DNA from 2 places in the Priestia sp. P5 genome. Region 1 is predicted to be linked to the other one. Evidence: riboswitches for the same ligand, from Rfam matches in the RefSeq annotation. Region 1 holds a riboswitch; the other holds the start of a gene.
The links. A riboswitch is a leader RNA that binds a small molecule or an ion and turns the genes downstream of it on or off. The one in region 1 is predicted to bind ZMP and ZTP.
Positions count from the first base shown of each region.

Region 2: linked by a shared signal. The riboswitch ahead of MMB69_RS17880 (APC family permease) and the one ahead of MMB69_RS12645 (phosphoglycerate dehydrogenase) in region 1 are both predicted to bind ZMP and ZTP.

Region 1 covers NZ_JAKWFJ010000001.1:2,340,478-2,344,695, reverse strand. Annotated here, with positions in the region: gene htpG (molecular chaperone HtpG) at 1-1,433, opposite strand, end outside; ZMP/ZTP riboswitch at 1,644-1,722, shown strand; gene MMB69_RS12645 (phosphoglycerate dehydrogenase) at 1,891-3,090, shown strand; gene MMB69_RS12640 (hypothetical protein) at 3,224-3,676, shown strand; gene MMB69_RS12635 (DUF6143 family protein) at 3,696-3,917, shown strand.
Region 2 covers NZ_JAKWFJ010000002.1:194,458-198,675, reverse strand. Annotated here, with positions in the region: gene MMB69_RS17885 (DUF5105 domain-containing protein) at 1-102, opposite strand, end outside; gene MMB69_RS17880 (APC family permease) at 285-1,880, opposite strand; ZMP/ZTP riboswitch at 1,937-2,015, opposite strand; gene MMB69_RS17875 (cupin domain-containing protein) at 2,401-3,000, shown strand; gene MMB69_RS17870 (DUF3311 domain-containing protein) at 3,378-3,581, shown strand; gene MMB69_RS17865 (sodium:solute symporter family protein) at 3,581-4,218, shown strand, end outside.

The DNA.
Region 1 (4,218 bases):
TACGTCATTAACATTTTAATCGCAAATTCATCGATATCTTCTGTAAAATATAGAATTTCGTACCCTTTATCTGCAACCAATTCTGCTTGAGGAAGCTTTTCAATTCGGTCATACGATTCACCTGATGCATAATAGATATACTTTTGATCCTCAGGCATGCGCGATACATACTCATCTAGTGTTACGAGCTTTTTCTCTGTAGAAGAATAGAATAAAAGCAGGTCTTTTAATACGTCTTTGTTGCTGCCAAAGTCACTGTAAACGCCGTACTTCAGCTGGCGGCCAAATGATTCATAAAACTTCTCGTACTTTTCACGTTCGTTTTTAAGCAAGCTTTTTAATTCATTTTTGATTTTCTTGCCGATGTTTTTGGCAATCAGCTGAAGCTGGCGGTCTTGCTGCAAAATTTCACGTGAAATATTAAGAGATAAATCTTCAGAATCTACCATACCTTTTACAAAGCTAAAGTAATCTGGAAGAAGATCTGCACATTTATTCATAATTAAGACGCCGTTTGAATACAGTTCAAGCCCTTTTTCAAATTCTTTTGAGTAGTAATCAAACGGACTATTTTCTGGAATAAATAAAATGGCATTGTAGCGAATCGTTCCATCCACATTAATATGGAGGTGAGTGAGCGGTTTATCAAATCCGTAGCGCTTTTCTGAATAAAACTGCTCATAGTCTTCTGAAGTCAATTCATTTTTATTTTTCTTCCAGATCGGTACCATACTGTTGATAACTTGCTCTTCGGTATAATCTTCTAGCTCGTTATCAGAACCTTCTTTAGGACGTTTTTCCGTTATGTCCATTTTAATCGGGTAGCGGATAAAGTCTGAATACTTTTTAATGATCTCTTTTAAACGATACTCTTCTAGATACTCATCATATGTTTCATCTTCTGTATTTTCTTTAATTTTTAAAATGATTTGAGTTCCGACCGCTTCTTTTTCGCAAGGTTGGATTATATAGCCATCAGCACCAGTAGATTCCCATTTATATGCTTCATCGCTGCCTAACGCTTTACTAATCACTGTTACGACATCTGCCACCATAAACGCTGCGTAAAAACCAACGCCGAATTGGCCGATAATCGTGTGCCCGTCCTTTGTTTCATTTTCGTTTTTAAACGCAAGAGAACCGCTTCTCGCAATTGTGCCCAAGCTGCTTTCAAGCTCTTCTTGCGTCATGCCAATTCCAGTATCCGTAATGGTTAAGGTACGGTTAGTTTTATCTGGTGTTACTTTTATGTAATAGCTCTCTTTGTTAAAACGCAAGGAGTCGTCTGTTAAAGCTTTGTAATAAATTTTATCGATTGCATCGCTTGAATTTGACAGAAGTTCTCTCAAAAATACTTCTTTTTGAGAATAGATGGAATTAATCATCATCTCTAATAATCGCTTTGATTCGGCTTTGAATTCTTTTTTTGACATAAGAAGTTCTCCTTTCCAAATAGGGCTTATAAAACAATTAGCACTTGAGTGGATAGAGTGCTAATCACTCTTCTTATTTAACATGTATTAGGGTATTTGTCAATATATTAGGAGATTCACTAAAGAGATTAAAAATTAGACTGAAAAAAGCAAACTTTTAAAAAAAGGTTGAACGTTCTGAAAGAGTTTGCTAGAATATACTTAATTTCAAAGACTATATGTGACTGGCGAAACGCGGATAACCGTGAGGAAGCATATAGTGACGTAGCCGTTCGCCTGGGCAGAGGTAAGGGATTAATACATATCTCTTACCTCTTTCTGTTTAGGGGGAGAGGATATAGAAGTTACCAAACATGTAGGCTAAAAAACCAGACTTTTAAAAAAATTAAAAATGAAGTTCCTTTATCCAAGGGTAAAAACATGTAAAACTACGATGATAATCAGAGGAGAGTACAAAATGAGCACATTAACATTAGAAAAAGTACAAACAATCAAAACATTAAACAACATTGCACAAAAAGGTCTAAATGTTTTTAATCAAGAAGGTTATCAAATTGACAACGACAGCGAAAATCCAGATGCGATTGTCGTGCGTAGCTTTAACATGCACAGCATGGCATTTGACCAAAATTTAAAAGCTATTGCACGAGCTGGAGCAGGGGTTAATAATATACCGGTGGACGCTTGCACAGAGCAAGGTATCGTTGTATTTAATACGCCAGGAGCTAATGCAAATGCAGTAAAAGAAATGGTTTTAACTACAATTATGGCTTCTTCTCGTAACTTATTTGCTGGAGTTGAATGGACAAAAGGATTAGACGGCCAAGGTGATCAAATTCCTAAGTTAGTTGAAGCAGGTAAAAAACAGTTTGTTGGAAAAGAAATCAAAGGTAAAACATTAGGCGTTATTGGTTTAGGTGCAATTGGTGCTCTTGTAGCAAACGATGCGCTTGATTTAGATATGGACGTAATTGGTTTTGATCCATTCATTTCTGTTAATACAGCTTGGAATTTGTCTCGCAACGTACAGCGTGCAATGTCTCTAGAAGAACTATTTGCAGCATCTGACTATATTACGGTTCACGTTCCATTAACGGACGATACAAAAGGTGTTTTCAATAAAGAAACGTTTAGCATCATGAAACCAGATGTTCATATTTTGAACTTCTCACGCGGTGAGCTTGTAAACGAAGAAGATATGAAAGCTGCTCTTGAAAGTGGAAAAGTTGGTCGATATATTACAGATTTCCCAAATCAAAATGTCTTGAACATGAAAAATGTTGTGCCAATTCCTCATTTAGGGGCATCAACTCAAGAATCAGAAGAAAACTGTGCGGTAATGGCAGCACGTCAAGTGAAAAATTTCTTAGAAACAGGAAACGTTAAAAATTCAGTGAACTTCCCGAATGCATCTCTTCCTTACACTGGGAAAAAACGCGTAGCTGCTTTCCATCACAACGTACCGAATATGGTAGGACAACTTACGCAAGTATTCTCAAACTACAATTTAAACATCGCAGATATGGTGAACAGAAGCCGCGGTGAATATGCGTATACAATGATCGATATTGACAATCAAGTAAGTGACGAGATTGTGCCTGAGCTAGAAGAAAAAATTGGTCAAATTGAAGGAATTATTACAAGTCGTATTATCTAATTTGGTTACCCTCATATTTTAGTGTTTCAGCCCTAACTTAGAAAAGTTAGGGCTGTTTTTACATAGTGTTTATCTTCATATCATTTCCTTCATTCCCATAGCATATAGAAATACCTTTAAAGAGGTGAACGTTTTGTCAGGAGAACTGATCGGAATTATGATAGGCTCGCTCATCGCACTGGCAGGAACATTCATTACGTCTGTCGTAGCTATAGTGATGTCGAAAGAGCAATACAAGCAAGAGCTTCGCAAAGCATTTATCCAAAAGAAAGTTGATGCCTATACCCATGTGTGTCAAGTTATTCTAGCTATAAAAAACGATTTACTTACAAAAACTGTTTCTTCAGCCGGCTTAAACTGGACGGCTCAATCTATTAACAAACTAGCAGATGTGTGTATTACGGAAGGGCTATGGATCGATGAAGAAGACAGCAAAAAGCTGGAGGTTCTGCAGAAGCAGCTTTCAAAGTTTGTATTTGATGAAATAGAACTGTCTAGACATGATACCCTCACAGCCTGTTATGAAATTGTTGAATATTGCGAAAAAAAGGTGAGGATTCTTCATTTTATGACTACAAAAGAATAGGTGATTACTACTTTAAGAAGTGATAGTAGAAATATTAAAAAAGCATTGGAATATAAAATTACAAAACAATCCGTTTATATACCAGCAGCCGACGAGGACATTAGTAAGTGATGAAGACGGCAAATTTATCTTTCCAAACAACGGTTCATACGTTATTTTCCTAGTTTTTCCAGAGAATAAAGAAATTAAAGCTGAAATTGCATATGGATGGTTCGAGAAAAAACGCAAGAAGGACTGTTAACTGAATAGGTCTTAGCGATTGTATGAGCTATTTCATATTTAATACAGTTCTTAACAAACAGTAAGTGTTTATGAAAAGAACTTTGCAGCAGCATACAAAGTTCTTTTTTATAACTTGCGTTGTGGATATTACCAAAGAAAAACAAAGCAAGCAAAAGGATAATTCCAACTACACAAGCGATTTGAATAGTATTTAAGAATGTTGATGACTCAAGGGTTAAAATAATAATACATAAAACTAAGCCACCCAAGCTTTTTAAACTATTTACACAAGAAACCGAGATATCTAAAGATAAAGAAGT
Region 2 (4,218 bases), on a different contig from region 1:
AATCGTCTTATTTTTAGCCGAAGTGGATCCTCCCGTTTCCTTAGAACTGTTGCAAGCCGCTAATACTAGCATAAGTACAAAAGCTAAAGCCAAAACATTCATTTTTTTCACAGCTGCCTAATCCCCTTTATTTTGTTTTTTTAGAACTTTATCCCAAATAAAGGTTCCCTCTGTATAAATACTTAAACCTTAAAATCTATATTTTTTACAATATTTTGATAAAAACTAAGTCTAAATTCTCTACTGACCTAAATAAAAAAACACGAGCATCAGCTCGTGTTTTTTTATTTAGATTTAAAATTTTCTTGATTGATTTGTTCAGCTTCTTTCATATATCGATTAGATTTGCCACTTTTAATTCCCCAGTAATAAAAAGCTAATGATACGCAAGCAATCACTAGCATATCCCATCCGAAAGGCAAAATATTTTTGCCTCCGAATTTTTCGCTTCCTATGTAGGAAATAAAAATCATGCACGCTAAATAGATAAGCATCCAAGCCCCGGTTAAAAATTCTTTTTTAAAGCCCACCCATTTATTTTTCGCTTGGTAATAAAAATAAACAGGCAGGCCAATTGCCATAATAAAGATCACTTCACCTGTAAGTGGCCACCTTGCCCAGTAAAGCGTCAAGGAAGCAAAAACGAAGCCGCATGGCGCAATAATTGATGCCCCTTTTAAATAAAATGGACGGTAAAAATGTGAACCCGTTTTTCTTAATGTTATCAGTGCTACAGGGCCCATAATATAAGAGATAAGCGTCGCTACTGAGATCACTTCTGCTAAGACACCCCATCCTCTAAATAAAAAGAGAAACAAAAAGCAAGCTGCTAAATTTAGCCACATAGCTGGGCGCGGGACATTGTAAAGTGGATGAAGCGTACCAAAGATCTTTGGCAAATATCCATTTTGCTGCATCCCGTATAACATTCTAGAAGTAGTTGCCGTATATGTAGCACCTGTGCCGGAAGGAGAAACAAATGCATCTGCGTATAACACAATTGTTAGCCAGTTAATTCCAAGCGCAATCGCTAAATCAGCAAAAGGAGAATTAAAATTCAAATGATTCCATCCATCAGCAATTGATGACGGACTTACTGCTCCGATAAAAACAATTTGCAATATAATGTATACAATTCCTGCAATAAAAATTGAACCAATTACAGCTATTGGAATCGATTTATTAGGTGATTTTGCTTCTCCTGCCATATTTACAGGACTTTGAAACCCATTAAATGCAAACACAATACCTGATGTTGCCACTGCCGTTAAAACACTGGCCCATCCGTAAGGTGCTACCCCATGCTCACTTGAAAAGTTTCCACTATGAAAACCAGCAAAAAATAAAGCCCCTGCCGTTAAACCAGGAATAATTAATTTAACAATCGTAATAAATGAGTTTGCTTTAGCAAAGAGATTTACCGTCCAATAGTTCACAAAAAAGTAAATGAATAATAACAGAGACGCAACTGCCAACCCCTTGGACGTTAAAATGCCATTGTCTACTAATTCATGAGTCCAGCGAGCCCATTTCCATGGCCAAGTACTCATATATTGTACAGATGCAATAGCCTCCACTGTTATCGTTGAAGCGATTGAAATCCAGTTAGCCCAAGCAGCCAAAAATCCAATAAATGATCCGTGTGAATACTGAGGATATTTAACCATCCCCCCTGCTTGTGGAAACATCGCACCCAGTTCAGCGTACGATAGGGCAATGGTCAAAATAACTACCATTCCAATCACCCATGAAAAAATAGCCGCGGGTCCTGCAATTTGAGCTGCTTTCCATGCTCCAAACAGCCATCCTGAACCGATAATCGAACCTATGCCTGTCATGGTTAAAGCAAATGTTCCCATCTTCCTTTGCATATTGCTCATCCAAATCTACTCCTCTTCCCTAGGAAAATAAAAAAAACACTTGCGAAATTTTCTCAAGTGTTTGCCCAGGCGCGCGGCTTATACGCTATATGCTCCCCCATGGTCATCCATGTTGCGCCAGTCACATATAGGAATATATTTTTTATCAGTATATAACATTCATTTCTATTACTCAATACACAAAAACGTTTACATTACTTTTATAAAGATAATAAATTATTCGTAAAATTCAGAATAAACCTTATAAAAATCTCTTTTTAATTACAAAAAGAACTAAAATCCTAACCTTTCTTGTTGTTTGATTCTTTTACTTCACGAGCAGATTACCTTCTAAAAGTTATACTAATATATAATATTCATTTACAGAATAAGAATTAACATCTATATATCCATAGAATTCTTGCACTGGACCCTTTACTTATATACAATATGAAGAAAAGATACTAAAGTGAATTGCCCACCTCTTAGCTACGCTTGAAGTGGGAGACTTCTTTTAGGAAAACGTTAAAACCTACATATCATGCACTTCGCAACAAATGAAGTACTTCGAGCAAACTTCTCTGTTTACGCAAGCAAAAAACAGGGAAAATTACGAAAAAAGATTGTTAGAGGGATGCTTATGAATTATGCAAATGTAAAAGTTCTTTATTTTGATGACGACGGAACCATTCCAAATCACCCTCGTCTTCCAGTTTTGTTGTATGAACACGTATTTATTAGTAAGAAAGAGAAAGTGGAGAGCATTTTTAATTCTCACAACTGGAAAAACAGCTGGGTAGGCGGCATACATGATTTTCACCATTACCACAGCAATTCCCATGAAGCACTAGGTGTAATTAGCGGATCTGCACGTTTAAAACTAGGTGGACATATGGGGGAAAATATCGTGGTGCATGCTGGCGATGTGCTCGTACTTCCTGCAGGAACAGGGCATATGCGTCTGCAGTCAACTGCTGATTTTAAAGTGGTTGGAGCTTATCCAGAGGGCATGGATTACAATTTACGAACAGGAAAACAAACTGATCGCCCTCACGTATTTGATGAAATTGCACAAGTACCTATTCCTACAACAGATCCTGTTTATGGCGACAAAGGACCATTGACAGAGTGGTGGAACTAGACAAGCACTTATTGTCTAGTTTTTTTATTTGCTCTGTTTTATTCTTTCCATGAATCTCTATTTGAACATATAAATTCTTTTCTTATGATGCAATAGCAATATACTTTATCTCAGCGAAATAACAAAAACTTCCCGGTCAAAACTAAATTTCTTCTTTTCCGTTCTCTTTTTGCTTCAAGAGCAACTTCGCTTAGATTATTCCCCTTTTTTTCTTTCATAATTATTTCAAATATACTCTCATCATAAGCTCTTTTTTGTTTTTCTAAAAAAATTTCCATAGATTATAACGAAATTTTCAAAAAACTTATTGCTTTACCATGTCAGACTTGCTATCATAGTGAACATTGTTAGATAAATTTTTAGTAGGAGGAGTAAAATTGAACAGAAAATTCATAATTTTTATTTTATTCATCATTCCATTTATTGCTCAATTCGCTTTTTTACCTTTTGTAAATAACATTCATCCAATTATTTTTGGATTACCTCTTTTGCATTTATGGTTATTTTTATGGGTCTTCTTAACGCCTGTGTGTACATTTATCATTTATCGTTTACAAAAATCTTGGGGGGACATTGAATAATGCAAGGAAATTTAACGGCACTTTTAATCACATCAGCAATTGTTCTTGTTGTTATCGCAATTGGCTTTATAGCGGGACGTGACAAATCATCTAGAAGCTCAGTTGAAGAGTGGGCTGTAGGTGGAAGACGTTTTGGAAGCCTGCTCGTCTGGCTTTTGGTAGGAGCAGATTTATATACTGCTTATACTTTTCTAGGTCTTACAAGTACAGCTTATCAGGGAGGAAGCATCGCATTTTTTGCCATTCCTTACTCTGTTTTGGCCTTTTTAATTTCATACTTTTTTCTTCCAAAGCTTTGGACTGTTGCTAAAAAGCATAAACTTACTACGCTTGCTGATTATGCCAGAGAACGTTTTAGCAGTAAATTTCTCTCCTCTTTAATTGCTATAGTAGGTGTATTGATGCTCATTCCATATATTGATCTTCAGCTTAGCGGTATTCAAGATACTCTTCGCGTTGCAGGAACTGGCTACATTAACGTAAAAGCTGTCGTTATTCTTTCATTCTTTCTTGTGGCTCTTTATACCTTTTTCAGCGGAATTAAAGGTCCCACATATACGGCAATTATTAAAGATATTTTAGTATGGGCGATTATGTTATTTATGGTTGTTTCTCTGCCAATTATGCATTTTGGAAG